DNA from 4 places in the Marinobacterium sp. MBR-111 genome. Region 3 is predicted to be linked to each of the others. Evidence: predicted binding sites of a transcription regulator. Region 3 holds the regulator's gene; each other region holds the start of a gene.

Region 1 (3,536 bases), on a different contig from region 3:
GTACGCTCCAGCCTTGCCGGGCGCTGTGGCGAGCAAACGAGAGCAGTAGATAGCAGATCATGGCGATCCAGATCTGCGTCAGCACAGCATTCTTACTGTTACCTAAAAACGCCTTTATCTTCAGGTTTTGCTTGAGCGCTTTGAAGAAGAGTTCCACCTGCCAACGATCCTTATAGATCGCCGCAATCGTCGTCGCGGCCAGCTTGAAGTTGTTGGTGATAAAGCGGAAGTGTTTACCGCTTTCCGGGCAGTTATACCCCACCAATCGAAGCGTGGGTGCGCGCTGTTTTTGCGCGTGCTGACTGCTCAGCTCAATCACTTGATCGTACTCAACCGACGTCTTGGCAGGTACTGGATTCGATTTCTGCACCTGATAAACAGCTTTGGGTCTCAGTCGCGTGACAAAGCTAACCTTTTGTTTTGTCAGCTCTCCATACCAGCGGTAATCAACATAGCCCTTATCAAAAGCCACGATACTACCTGCCGGGAAGGTGAACCGGCGCCCCTGAATCAAATCGCCTTCCCGGCCATCACTGAGCGCAACGAACTCGGGAATTAAGCTGGCGTTGTTCAGGCCGGTATGCAGCTTTACACCGGCTTTTGACTGATGGATTTTTGCCCAGGGGAAAATATTCAATGACAGATCGATGGTGCTGGCATCGAGTGAATAAAGTGGATTCTTGAAGCGAAATTTATGCGCATTTGAACGCACAGAACAGCGCTGCAAAAGCTTATAAAAGATGGCCTCATAGAGCTCGGCAGGCTGCTGCTCATTGAGGCGGGCGAGGGTTGAGCGAGCAATCGGCTTGGCTCCGAGGTGGTAGAGTTTATGCCGCTGACTGGCGAGGCTAGACTCGATGTCGCGAAGACTTTGTCGGCCAGAAATCTGGGACATCGCAATGCCAATGAACTGATCCCAGCGTGAAGCTGAACGGAGCTTTTGCCCCACATGATGCTCACGAGCCGTTCGCTCAAAATCGTGTCTGGACAAAGGCTGGAGCAACTGATGAAACGCGGTGTTATGATGAGACAAAGCCTGAATCCTTTGTGAGTAGAGTGTTTGGTCGCACTCTCATTTTACTCACTTGGATTCAGGCTTTCTCATTTGCTGCCATTTATGGGACAGCAGTGGCCCATCGGCAGCCTTTTTCGTTTGTGCGAGTGTCGCGTCAGGCTTCTGAAAATCCGGCCAGTACTTCCAGGTGTGCCTGTACACTGAAGGCCAGTGGAACCGGGTTATATCCGCCCTCAAGGACAGACACGATCCGACCCTGACAGTGTCGGTCTGCAAATGCCTTGATTTTCTGTGTGACCCAGCGGTAATCCTCTTCATCCAGATTCAGGTCGGCCATCGGATCTTCCTTGTGGGCATCAAAGCCTGCCGAGATAAAGATCATGTCAGGCTTGTGCGCCTCAAGTGCCGGCAGCCAGCACTTTTCAATGGCATCATGAAACAGACTTGGGTCGCTGTGAGCCGGTATTGGGCAGTTGATGATGTTGGCTCGATCGATTTCGTGATAGCGCTCCGGGTAGTAGGGGTGCTGGAACGTCGAACAGACCAGCACTTCCGGGCGGTCTTTGAAAATATCGACAGTACCGTTGCAGTGATGTACGTCGAAATCGAGAATGGCCACTCGTTCTATGCCTGCTTGCTGCAGTGCGTGGGCAGCGCCGATGGCAATGTTGTTATAGAAGCAGAAGCCCATCGCCAGGTTGTATTCGGCATGATGGCCCGGCGGGCGGACCGCACAAAATGCGTTTTCCGCCTTGCCGCTCAGGACGCGATTGGTCGCAAGAATGACGCCACCGGCAGCCAGACTTGCCGCCTTCAGAGAATCTGGACACAGGGCCGTATCGTCATCGGTATAGACCACGCCCGAGTCCGGCACTTTCATTTCCAGCCGCTTCTGGTGCAGGTGATGGTGTGCGAGTAATACCTGCTCTTCAGTTACCTCAACAGCGGTCAGCTGATCCAGCTGATCCAGCAACCCGGTGCGTTGCAGTACCTTGTTAATGGCAACCAGCCGCACGGGGCTCTCCGGGTGTTCCGGCCCCATATTGTGCAGCATGCAGTCCTTGTGGGTGATAAATGCTGTTGTCATGGCTTTAGCATACTCCTCTACTGTCAACATTCTAGAGGAAAAGGCGTCCCGAGAGGCTTAGGCCTTGGTCTTAAGACGGTCTTTATCATGCGGTTAACCCAACTATTGATCGATGTCATGCCGTACCGTCATCAGGTTCTTTATAGTGTCCACACAGCATAGAACTGTCTTCTGCACCGAGTGTTCTCACCCAACGCTCGGTGTTTTTTTATCCCCCTCCTCATTGCGTGAATACTTCTTGCGTGTGTCCATGCCCTGTATACTCACTGCTGATTACCGGCCCTTGTGTGTCGGTACACAGTGTTTGGCATAGGGTGGATAGGCCACGGTGGCTTCACGCAAGGTAGATTACTCTGACAAGAATGTTTTGCTGATCGACAGCAGCGGTAACCTGCGCTCTACGATCTATTACATGCTGCGTGAGCTTGGTGTCAGAAACCTGAAAGCAACCACCGTGAACGAAAAAGTGTTGCAGCTGATCGAGGAGGAACAATTCGATATTATCCTGCTTGGTCATAACAGCAGTGACGCCGTGACGGGTATGCAGCTGCTTGAGGAAGCTCGCTTTCTCGGTTATATCCGTCCTACAGCTGGCTGGATCTTCATGACCAGTGATGCCTCACAGGAGGTGGTGCTTCACGCCATCGACAGTCGGCCTGATGACCTGCTGACACGCCCTTTTTCCATTGATGAGCTCAAGAGTCGGCTCGACCAGCTGGTGCTGCGCAAACAGGTGCTGAAGCCGGTAGAGCAGTCGATTGAGGTGGGCGACCTTGAGGGTGCTGTCCTGGCCTGCGATGACATCCCTCGGCATGATCCCAACATTGACTATGCACGTCGTATCAAAGCCAACCTCTTGACTCAGCTGGGTCGAGCGGACGAAGCCTATGAGGTGCTTGAACCGATTTTCTGGCAAGACCCCGACAAAGATACGGGGCTGTGCATGGCGCAGGCATTAATCGGAATGCAGAGGCTGAGTGAAGCAGGAGATCTACTCGACAGTTTGATCGAGAGTTATCCGCTGCTGATCGCGGCATATGATTTGCGCGCTCAAGTGCATGAAAAGAACGGTGATCTGGAGCAGGCGCGAGAGACACTTAAAGTTGCGACCGCCAAGGCTCCGCTGGGTATTCCTCGGCAGATGGAGCTGGGGCGGGTTGCGACCCAGACTCGTGTGCTTGAACTGGCCGAAGGTGCTTACCGAAAATCGATCGTGCTGGGTCGGCGTAGCTGCTACCGCTCACCGGAGCCCTACCTGCGGTTGGCGAACATCAGGCGGCTCGAAATGAAAAGTGCAGATTCGCGGCGCCAGATCGAGCTGCGCAATGATATGGACTCCATTCTGAACAATGCCGAATACAACTTTTCCAAGGATCCTGCGCTGAAGGTCAGAACAGCCCTGTTGCGGGCTCAGGCAAGCGAGGATATGGGCGA
Region 2 (3,536 bases), on a different contig from region 3:
TTGAACCTGACGTTCGTTGCAGAAACATGTCAATCAGCGTTGCAGTAGGCTGCGGATAAGGCCGATGAATGCCAGTGGTACAAACACCAAACCTGCACCGGCCAGCAGCTCGGCCATGGTCAGACCGCCCAGCATTTCCGGTGTATAGCCGCAGGACTCCCAGATCTCGAACATCCAGGGCCACCAATGGTCCGGTGCAAACCAGTCAGGCAGTCCAGAGTCAAAACTGCAGCTGCCCTCAATCCAGTTGCGCTCAATGGCCAATAAGCGCCAGCTGCGTTCGGTAAAGCCCAGCGCAATAGCGGCAGTCAGAAGGTGACAGACCTTTTGCAGATGAGTGCAACGCTGTGCCAAAAGGCCTGTTATTGCAACCAGAACAAGAGCCGCAACCCAGAGGCGGATATGGATGCAGAGCACGCAGGGGCCGTAGTCCAGCCCATACTGGAAATATAGTGCCACGCCCTCAGCCGATAGGCTGCCGACCAATAGAATTGACCAGTAAATGCCGGGCCTGAATACATGATTCAGAAATGACTCAACAGCTGGTGTGCTCATCTGAGGTGCTCACGATAACGTTCAGAGAAAAGGTGTTGCAGGAGAGTAACGGGGCAGGAAACTTGAAGCAAGCGACAGAGGCTCTGAGAGAGCCTCTGTCGGGATGTTTCAATCAAACGGTTGAGGTTTCGGAGTCGCATCCACCGATGGTGGCAGAATCGGCATCAGGAACTGGGGCTGGTCACCGGTCAGAGTTTTCATGAAGGCCACTATCTTGGCGTTTTCTTCATCGGTGAATTTACGGCCCAGCTGCAGGCGACCCATGATGTCGGTGGCTTCGGTCAGGGTGGCCGCCTCACCGTCGTGGAAGTACGGATAGGTCAGCTCCACGTTGCGCAGGGTCGGTACCTTGAAGGTAAAGCGATCCGCATCCTTGCCGGTAACCGCCGCGCGGCCTTCAACAGGGTTGTTGGTTTGGTAGGGCTCAATCAGGCCCATTTTCTGGAACGAGTTGCCGCCGACTGCTGGGCCGTTGTGACAGGCGACACAGCCGCTGGTTTTGAACAGCTCGTAGCCTTCACGCTCAAACGGGGTGATGGCATCCTGATCGCCCAGCAACCACTGGTCAAAACGGGCGTTTGGTGTCACCAGCGTATTTTCGAACTCGGCAATGGCATCGGTGATCTTGTCGATATTCACCTCTTCATCACCGAATACCAGGCGGAATTCACGTACATAGCCTGGAATGCTTTGAATGACATCGACGGCCAGCACGTGAGTGAAACCCATTTCGGCCGGGTTGGCGATCGGACCACCGGCTTGCTCCTTCAGGTCAGCCGCACGACCGTCCCAGAACTGTGCCACGTTGAGGCTGGAGTTAAGAACAGTGGGCGAGTTGATCGGACCCTGTGCCCAGCCATGTCCGATGGACGTCTTGATATTGTCGGTGCCGCCCATGCTCAGGTTGTGGCAGGAGTTGCAGGAGATGAAACCTGACTTGGACAGGCGTGGGTCGAAGTAGAGTTTCTTGCCCAGTTCGGCCAGGGCCAGGTTCACGTTCTTGAGCGGTTCGATTGGCTGGATCGGCTCATTGGCAATGGCCGAGTGGCTCACAGTGCCGATGGCAAGTGCCAACAGTGAATGTTTCAACAGACGTGTAAGTGTCATGGCTTGTGCCTCTTTCAGTGGGCTTGAGTTCCATCATGGCCTTGTTAATCTTCGGTCGCGTTGACTGGGATCAAGTAATGCGCCGGGCTTCTCTGGGTTGAAGTGCCTGACCAAAAAATGAGTGTAGATGTTTATCGCAACAGCATGTTGCACAAATATAGTGCAAGGCACCACATTAGTGCTTTTGTTGCACCAGTGTGGTGCTGTATAATACCAAGCTTTTTTCCGGCGGGTGTCCCGGTTCTGCCTGTTCAACTGGGGTGTTTCTGCCAGTTGTCATTCTTTCATCGACTCTGGTGTTGCCCGTGAAGCTTTAATCCATTCATCAGAGGTACATTGATGTCCTACATCCATAACACCATCACGCAGCTGATGGCTTCCAGCCCCGCCCAGGCAGAGTTTTATCAGGCTGTTGAAGAGGTGCTTGAGTCGCTGGAACCCTTGCTGGAGTCAGAAGCGCGCTACCGGGACAGCGGTATCATTGAGCGCATGGTAGAACCAGAACGCCAGATCATGTTCCGCATTCCCTGGGTTGATGACAAGGGCAAGGTGCAGGTCAACAAGGGCTACCGCATCGAATTCAATTCGGCTCTGGGCCCGTATAAGGGCGGTCTACGATTTCACCCTTCCGTAAACGCCGGCATCATCAAATTTCTCGGTTTTGAACAGATATTCAAAAACGCCCTGACCGGCTTGGCAATTGGTGGTGGCAAGGGCGGTGCCAACTTCAATCCCAAAGGGCGCTCCGATCAGGAGATCATGCGCTTCTGTCAATCTTTCATGAACGAGCTGTACCGTCACATCGGCCCGACGACTGACGTGCCGGCGGGTGATATTGGTGTGGGTGCGCGTGAGATCGGCTACCTGTTCGGGCAATACAAGCGCTTGACTGGCCGTTATGAAGGAGTTTTGACCGGCAAGGGGTTACTGTGGGGCGGTTCACTGGTACGCAAGGAAGCCACGGGTTACGGCTGTGTCTACTTCGCCCAGAACATGTTGCAGGCCCATGCCGACTCGCTGGCGGGCAAAACCTGTCTGGTGTCCGGTGCCGGCAACGTGGCGATCTACACCATCGAGAAACTGTATCACCTTGGCGCCCGTCCGGTTACATGTTCTGACTCTACCGGTACGCTGTATGACTGTCACGGTATCAATTTGGAAACCCTCAAACAGATCAAGGAAGAGCGTCGTGGCTCGCTGGCCGAATATCTGGAAGAACATCCGAAAGCGGAGTTTACCCCGGTTGAGGCCTACCCTGAAGATGGCCATGTCGTATGGCGCTATACGGCCGATGCTGCCTTCCCATGCGCAACTCAGAACGAGTTGACCGAAGCGGATGCGCGCGCACTCATCGGTAATGGCGTGCGCTGCATTAGTGAAGGTGCCAACATGCCTTCAACGCCTGAGGCGGTGGAAGTGTTTATCGCCGAGCGTATTCACTATGGCCCGGGTAAGGCGGCCAACGCAGGCGGCGTTGCTACCAGTCAGTTGGAAATGGCACAGAATGCCAGCATGCAACAGTGGACCTTCGAGCAGGTCGATGAACGCCTGCAACAGATCATGGCTGGTATCTACCAGCGCTGCAGTGAAACGGCCAAGGCATTTGACCAGCCACATAATTTGGTACTGGGTGCCAATATTGCCGGTTTCCGCCGGGTGGCGGATGCCATGCTGGAGCAGGGTGTGGTTTAATCACCTGAACCGGTTTTGCCATCATAGCCCGGGCCCTGTGCCCGGGCTTTTGCTTATTGGAGTCTAAGGATGCGGTCTCTGGCCCCTGAATTTGTTGTGATGTTGGCAGGTATCACGGCTGCCCTTCATATCGGAAAACTGCCACCAGCCATTCCGGTGCTGCAGGATGCTCTTGGTGTCAC
Region 3 (3,536 bases):
GGGTAAACCCCGGGGTGGGTTCAAAGCGATAGACAATGGCATTACGGAACCAGAGCATGGACTCTCCAGAGGTGCAAAAGGGGTGAAGTATAACAGTGTGCACCGGGCAGGCGTACCCGGTGCATCAGATGGGAAGCTTAGCAGCCTTCGTAGGCGAGCAGGGAGTAGACGGGGATGCCCAGTTCCTGAATGCGGGTGGAACCCTGCAGATCCGGCAGATCGATCAGGGCGGCGGCCTCGATAACCTCCGCGCCAAGTTTCTTGATCAGGGTGCAGGCGGCCAAAATGGTGCCGCCGGTAGCAATCAGGTCATCGAACAGAAGTACGCGATCACCGGACTCAACCGAGTCAATCTGCATTTCAACTGCGGCGGTACCGTACTCCAGCGTATATTCCTGATGAATGGTTTCGCCCGGCAGCTTGCCTTTTTTGCGCACCAGCACCAGCGGCAGGTTAAGCTGGTGCGCCAGGATAGCGCCAAACAGGAAGCCACGGGCGTCAATACAGGCAATATGCGTAATGTCGCTGTCGATATAACGCTGGATGAATGCATCCGACACCATACGCATCGCTTTGGGGTCTTTGAAAATGGGAGTTACATCGCGAAAGGTTACACCGGGTTCGGGCCAGTCCTGCAGTGAACGGATGACAGACTTCACATAAAACTCATCGTAGGACATAAATATCTCCCGGTTAGGCGCTCAATTGACATAACTCAATGCTGCGAGGGCGGATTAAGGGTGTAATGGCTTCGTTGGGTTACACATTGAGATGGCTACTTCATTGTGCAACTTGAGGCATGGCTTCGAAAGAAGCCATGCCTTTTTTATTGGCGAGATACTGTCCCCGGTTATAAACCGCCAACCGCATGGATGGGCTTGATAATGTTGGCAGCTTCCCCGTCATGGTGTCAGCTGGTCTGGTTTTCCTGATGCTGGGAGCATTCACCTTGGCGTGCCTCGCCAGACAAACGATACATTTCGTCCAGGTTGGTCAGCTCCACTTCCTTGCCGTCCACTTGCATCAGGTCCATCTTTTGAAAGCGCGTAAAAATGCGGCTGACGGTTTCCACGGCCAGGCCCAGATAGTTGCCGATCTCGTTACGTGACATCGACAGACGGAAGTTGGATGCAGAGTACCCGCGTGCCTTGAAGCGCTGAGACAATTTGAGAAGAAAGGTTGCCACGCGTTGTTCTGCATTTTTCTTCGACAGCAACAGCATCATTTGCTGATCATCTCGCAGTTCCTTGCTCATGCTGCGCAGCATCTGACGGCGCAGTTCGGGCAGTTGGCCTGAAAGCTCATCCAGACGTTCAAAGGGGATCTCACAGACGGTCGTGGTTTCCAGTACCTTGGCTGACATGGGATAGGTTTCGGCATCAAATCCACTCAGGCCGACCAGTTCGCCCGGGAAATAAAAGCCGGTGATCTGCTCTTCACCCTCATTGGTGAGCGTGTAGCTCTTGATTGTGCCGGCCCGAAGGGCATACACGGAGCTGAAGGGTTCACCCTGATGGAACAGGTGTTCACCTTTCTTGAGCGGGCGGCTTTTCTCGATAATATCATCGAGTCGGTCGATCTCGGTCAGGTCAAGCGATACCGGAAGACAGAGTGAGCTCAGGCTGCAGGTCTTGCAATGGACCTGTTGCAGGCTGTGAAGCTTTCCTTGAGATTTCCAGTCGGCCATGGGGTCATCCTTATTGTTGGGTTCGTCACGCTGCGAGTGCTTTCCCGCATTATGTAACATTTACCCCAGAGGGTGAAGCGCCGGGCCCGGTTAACGGGCCTCGACTTTAGATGATACGCGAGAAACTCCGTGTGGCTTCATGTTTCGGTATATAGGCATCGAACGCCATACAGATGCGTCTTATCAGCAGGCGGCCTGCTGCAGTCACGCGAATGCGACTGGATGACAACTCGATCAAGCCATCAGTACTGAACTGCTGCAGTTCAGCCTGCTCGGCATTGAAATAATCGCCAAACTGAATATCAAAGCGCTGCTCGACGGCCGCAACATCCAGTTCAAATTGACAGATCAACTCAGTAATGACCGAGCGGCGAATATGATCATCACGGCTCAGTGTTACACCGCGCTTGACGGCATGTTGCTGCTGAGCAACGGCCTGACTGTAGGCGGCAATATCATGCTCGTTCTGATAATAGACATCGCCAATCTGACTGATGGCTGATACGCCCATGGCAACCAGGTCACAATCGGAATGGGTGGTGTAACCTTGAAAGTTGCGATGAAGCTTGCCTTCCGCCTGGGCGAGGGCCAGTTCATCATCGGGCTTGGCGAAATGGTCCATGCCTATATAAACGTAACCGGCCTCAAGCAGGCGATTGATACTGTTTTGCAGTATGTTGAGCTTGGTCTCGGGGCTGGGCAAGTCTTCAGCACGAATGTGTTTCTGTGAGCGGAATCGATCCGGCAGGTGCGCATAGTTGAACACTGACAGGCGGTCAGGGCTCATGGCAATGACGGTGTCGAGGGTATCGGCAAAGCTTTCTTCGCTTTGATGCGGCAGGCCGTAGATCAGGTCCATGTTGATCGATTTGAATCCCAGTTCACGCGAGCGTTGCAGTACGCGCGCGGTCATCTCGGTGGGTTGGACGCGATTGACCGCTTCCTGTACCCGTGCATCCACATCCTGTACACCAAGGCTGATACGGTTGAAGCCGATCTCGCGCAAAACCTCCAGAGTCTGGTCACTGGCTTCACGCGGGTCAATCTCAATTGAATAGTCGCCCTTGTCGTCATCACGCAAATTGAAATTGCTGCGCAGTGCCTGCATCAGCTCACGCATTTGATCATCGCTGATAAACGTCGGGGTACCACCACCCCAATGCAGCTGATTTACCTGCCGGTCTCCACGGTACCACTGTGACAGCTTTGCCATTTCACTATAAACAGTATCAAGGTAGGGCTGAGCTTTCTTGCGGTTGCGGGTGATCACCTTGTTACAGGCGCAGTAGTAGCAAACGTGAGCACAAAAAGGGATATGCACATACAGTGACAAGGGTGCATGATGATCACTTGTGGAGCGCCCGGTTTCGATCAACTTCTCGGGGCTCAGGCCGGAATCGAACTGGATCGCAGTCGGGTACGAGGTATAGCGGGGGCCGGACAGGTCATAACGCTTGATCAAGTCCATATCCCAACTGATGGTTGTCTGGTTGTTCACCTCAGTACCTCTATTTGTTGGCCGGTCGGGCATTATAGGGAAGAGTGACCGGGCGGTTGTTGATGGATATCAATGTGGGTGCAACAGGCCGGTCCACGGCAGGGTTGCCAGACCAAACAGAATTACCAAAAGCCCCGCCCCCTGTCTTACGCCACTGCGTTGCAATAACTGTTTCAATTGGCGTGCCAGGAGCGCCGATGTGAGCAGAGCAGGTAAAGTACCTGCACCGAATACCAGCATCAGGCTCGCACTGGTGAGGCTGTTGTTGCTCACCGTACCGGCCCAGAGCAGAGTCGTATAGACCAGACCGCACGGCAACCAACCCCAGAGTGCGCCCAGAAGCAGCGCCTT
Region 4 (3,536 bases), on a different contig from region 3:
ATCGCTCACGCCTGCTATGGTCACAACTCCTTCTTCAAGGGCAACTACCTGTTCCGAACCTGGACTGATGCCAGTGCCATCATCGACTACCTGCTGTTCGCCAAGAACTACATCCGCCGCTGCGAGGAGAAGCATGGCGTGGAAGAGGTTGAGCAGCTGCTGGACTCGTGCCACGCCCTGATGAACTATGGCGTCAACCGCTACAAACGCCCACGCCCGCTCACCGCCGCCGAAGAACGTGAGCGTCAGCAGGACAGGGAAGAATACATACAGCGTCATCTGAACGATCTGTGGAACACCACCGTACCCCGCAAAGCGGACAGTGATGATCGCAAACACCCTCGCTTTCCGGCAGATCCGGAAGAGAACATTCTGTACTTCATCGAGAAGAACGCCCCCCTGCTTGAGCCCTGGCAGCGGGAGATCGTCCGCATCGTGCGCAAGGTTGCACAGTATTTTTATCCCCAGAAACAGACTCAGGTGATGAATGAAGGCTGGGCCTGCTTCTGGCACTATACGTTGCTGCATCAGCTGTATGACGAGGGGCTGGTCACCGACGGTTTCATGATGGAGTTTCTCCACTCCCATTCCAGCGTGGTCTATCAACCCCCGTTCGACAGCCCCTACTTCAGTGGCATCAACCCCTATACGCTGGGTTACAACATGATGCAGGACATTCGCCGCATCTGTGAAAACCCGACCGATGAGGACCGGGAGTGGTTCCCCGATATTGCAGGCAGCGACTGGAAAGTAACGCTTGACCACGCCATGCGCAATTTCAAGGATGAAAGCTTCATCCTGCAGTATCTATCACCCCGGTTGATGCGGGAGCTGAAACTGTTTTCGATCATGGATGACAGCAATCGTCCGGTACTGAGGGTCGATGCCATTCACAACGAACGCGGCTACCGCCAGTTGCGCGAGGCTCTGTCGGCCCAGTACAACCTCGGCAATCGCGAGCCCAACATTCAGGTATGGAACGTGAATGTTCGCGGTGATCGTTCCCTCACCCTGCGCCACTACATGCACAACAGCCAGCCACTGGGCCAGTCCACGGAAGAGGTGTTGCGACATGTGCACCGCCTGTGGGGATTCGATGTACAGCTTGAATCCGTACTGCCGGACGGTACCGTTGCCAAGCAGTATGCCTGCCCACCACGGGAGCAAAAGGTTGAGGCAATCTGACTGCGCTCGCTATACTGCTTCGACACGAATCAAATGAGTCGAGAGAAGGTTATGGATTGTCTGTTCTGCAAAATTCTGGAAGGTGAAATCCCGGCTGAGCGGGTGTACGAAGATGACCAGGTCATCGCCTTTCGCGACATCAACCCACAGGCACCCTTTCACTGCCTGATTATTCCGCGCAAGCATATCGCAACATTGAATGACATTGCCGACGACGACCGCGAGGTAGTGGGGCATATGATTCAGGCCGCCAGCAAAATTGCTCAGCGACAGGGCTTTGATCAGGATGGCTACCGCACCGTATTCAACTGCAACACCCACGGTGGCCAAACGGTCTACCACATTCATCTGCACCTCCTCGGTGGCAAGCCGATGGGCTGGCCTCCGTATCAAGACACTCTGAAAACCCCGGTTAACAACTGAGGCATGGTGGCCGAGCCACATGCTCGGCTGCCCTGGATCTTGCCTCGGATCAATTTTGCCGCGAGCCTGTCCGCTTTATGTTGCACTGCGTCATAATGGGTTCATTATAGGACTATACCCTAGTCATCAGCATTCTCAGGAAGGATACCCCCATGTCGATATCAGCTGACGCCCCCAACACCACGATTTCAACCGAGACACCGCCGATGCACAACCAGCTGGAGTTCTTTATTGAGCAGGCACGCAAGTCCGGCCCTATCCGCACCGCCGTGGTCCATCCGGTCGATCACAACAGCCTTTTGGGTGCCATCGAAGCGGCTGAACAGGGTTTGATTGAGCCTCTGCTGGTCGGCCCGGAACACAAGATTCGAGCCGCAGCCGAAATTGAAGGCATCGACCTGTCACCCTACAAAATCATCAGCACCGAACACAGCCACATGGCGGCCGAATGCGCCTGTACACTGATTCGCGAAGCCAAGGCCGTCGCGCTGATGAAAGGGAGCCTCGGCACCTCTGAACTGCTCAGTGCCGTGGTTCATAAAACCAAGGGCATCCGTACAGAGCGGCGCCTGAGCCATGTATTCGTGTTTGACGTGCCCAACTACCACAAACCACTGGTGATCACCGATGCCGCCATCAACGTGGTGCCTGATCTGTTGGTAAAACGGGATATCGTTCAGAACGCCATCGACTTCTGTCAGTCATTGGGTAATGAGTCGCCCAAGGTCGCGATTCTTGCCGCGGTTGAAAAGGTGAAGCCGACCATGCAGAGTACCATCGACGCTGCCGCCCTGTGCAAAATGGCAGATCGCGGACAGATCACTGGCGGCATTCTGGACGGCCCGCTGGCTTTCGATAATGCTATTTCACTGCAGGCCGCCATCGACAAACATATCAACTCACCGGTCTCTGGTGACGCCGATATCCTGCTGGCGCCTGACCTTGAGGCCGCCAACATGATCGCCAAGCAGCTGATCTACCTGGCCGATGCCAAGTCAGCCGGCCTGGCCGTAGGGGCCAAGGTACCCATTATTCTGACCAGCCGTGCCGAAGGTACTCTGGGCCGCCTGGCGTCCTGTGCACTGGCTTCCTACATGGTCAAGCATCCACGCAAGGGGGGCTGAAAGCATGGATACCATTCTGACCGTTAATGGTGGCTCCTCCAGTCTCAAGTGTGGCCTATATGCCCTGCGTGCGAGCGAACTTCACTGCCTGTTTCACCTGAAAGTGGAAAACCTGCTGGGTGACACCACCCTGTTCAAGGTGCGTGATGAAAACAACCGGGTACTGGACTCGCATCAGCTGGAGTGCCAGTCAGTGGCACTGGACGAGCGTCATCAGTTCGCCTTGCGTGAAGTGCTGCAATGGGTCGAAGCGCACCTGCCGGAGTCACGTTTGATTGCGACCGGTCACCGAGTCGTACATGGTGGTGACCTGTTCAACACACCGATGCGACTGGACGATGCTGTGCTGGAGCAATTGAGAAGCTTTATCCCGCTGGCCCCGCTGCATCAACCTTATAACCTGAAGCTGGTTGAAGCCTGCCGTGCACTGGCACCACAACTACCCGTTGTCGCCTGTTTCGACACCATGTTCCATGCGGCACAGCCCCGGCTGGAGCGGCTATATGCCTTGCCGCGCCACCTCATCGAGAAAGGCGTGCACCGCTATGGCTTCCATGGCTTGTCCTACGAGTATATCCAGCGCCAGCTCAGCCTTGGCGGAGCTGGCAATTTGAAAACAGTGGCCTGTCACCTGGGCGCAGGCGCCAGCATGTGTGCCATTCGAGATGGACGCTCCATCGCATCCAGCATGGGCTTCACCGCCGTCGAAGGCCTGCCCATGGGTAGTCGCACCGGCAATCTTGACCCTGGCGTGCTGCTCTATCTGATGCGGGAAGAGAACATGGATGTGGATGCACTGGAAAA

Evidence for each region. Region 3 encodes FNR, which switches genes on or off when oxygen is low (the NO sensors DNR and NnrR bind a similar motif). Its sites were predicted from a motif close to TTGATNTANATCAA; they were not measured.
Region 1: a site for FNR is predicted at 2,208-2,221, ahead of ABIE61_RS03595 (histone deacetylase family protein). Genes of this name have one in related genera too.
Region 2: a site for FNR is predicted at 1,723-1,736, ahead of ABIE61_RS09285 (cytochrome-c peroxidase). Genes of this name have one in related genera too.
Region 4: a site for FNR is predicted at 1,648-1,661, ahead of ABIE61_RS05975 (bifunctional enoyl-CoA hydratase/phosphate acetyltransferase). Genes of this name have one in related genera too.

The regions. Positions count from the first base shown of each region.
Region 1 covers NZ_JBEPQA010000003.1:198,384-201,919, forward strand. Annotated here, with positions in the region: gene ABIE61_RS03590 (IS4 family transposase) at 1-1,033, opposite strand, end outside; gene ABIE61_RS03595 (histone deacetylase family protein) at 1,170-2,102, opposite strand; gene ABIE61_RS03600 (response regulator) at 2,431-3,536, shown strand, end outside.
Region 2 covers NZ_JBEPQA010000010.1:84,795-88,330, forward strand. Annotated here, with positions in the region: gene ABIE61_RS09280 (disulfide bond formation protein B) at 34-555, opposite strand; gene ABIE61_RS09285 (cytochrome-c peroxidase) at 664-1,662, opposite strand; gene gdhA (NADP-specific glutamate dehydrogenase) at 2,002-3,354, shown strand; gene ABIE61_RS09295 (MFS transporter) at 3,424-3,536, shown strand, end outside.
Region 3 covers NZ_JBEPQA010000001.1:203,079-206,614, forward strand. Annotated here, with positions in the region: gene ABIE61_RS00940 (recombination-associated protein RdgC) at 1-58, opposite strand, end outside; gene ABIE61_RS00945 (adenine phosphoribosyltransferase) at 138-680, opposite strand; gene fnr (fumarate/nitrate reduction transcriptional regulator Fnr) at 911-1,687, opposite strand; gene hemN (oxygen-independent coproporphyrinogen III oxidase) at 1,794-3,185, opposite strand; gene ABIE61_RS00960 (sulfite exporter TauE/SafE family protein) at 3,255-3,536, opposite strand, start outside.
Region 4 covers NZ_JBEPQA010000006.1:52,867-56,402, reverse strand. Annotated here, with positions in the region: gene ABIE61_RS05985 (SpoVR family protein) at 1-1,185, shown strand, start outside; gene ABIE61_RS05980 (histidine triad nucleotide-binding protein) at 1,237-1,608, shown strand; gene ABIE61_RS05975 (bifunctional enoyl-CoA hydratase/phosphate acetyltransferase) at 1,761-2,732, shown strand; gene ABIE61_RS05970 (acetate/propionate family kinase) at 2,737-3,536, shown strand, end outside.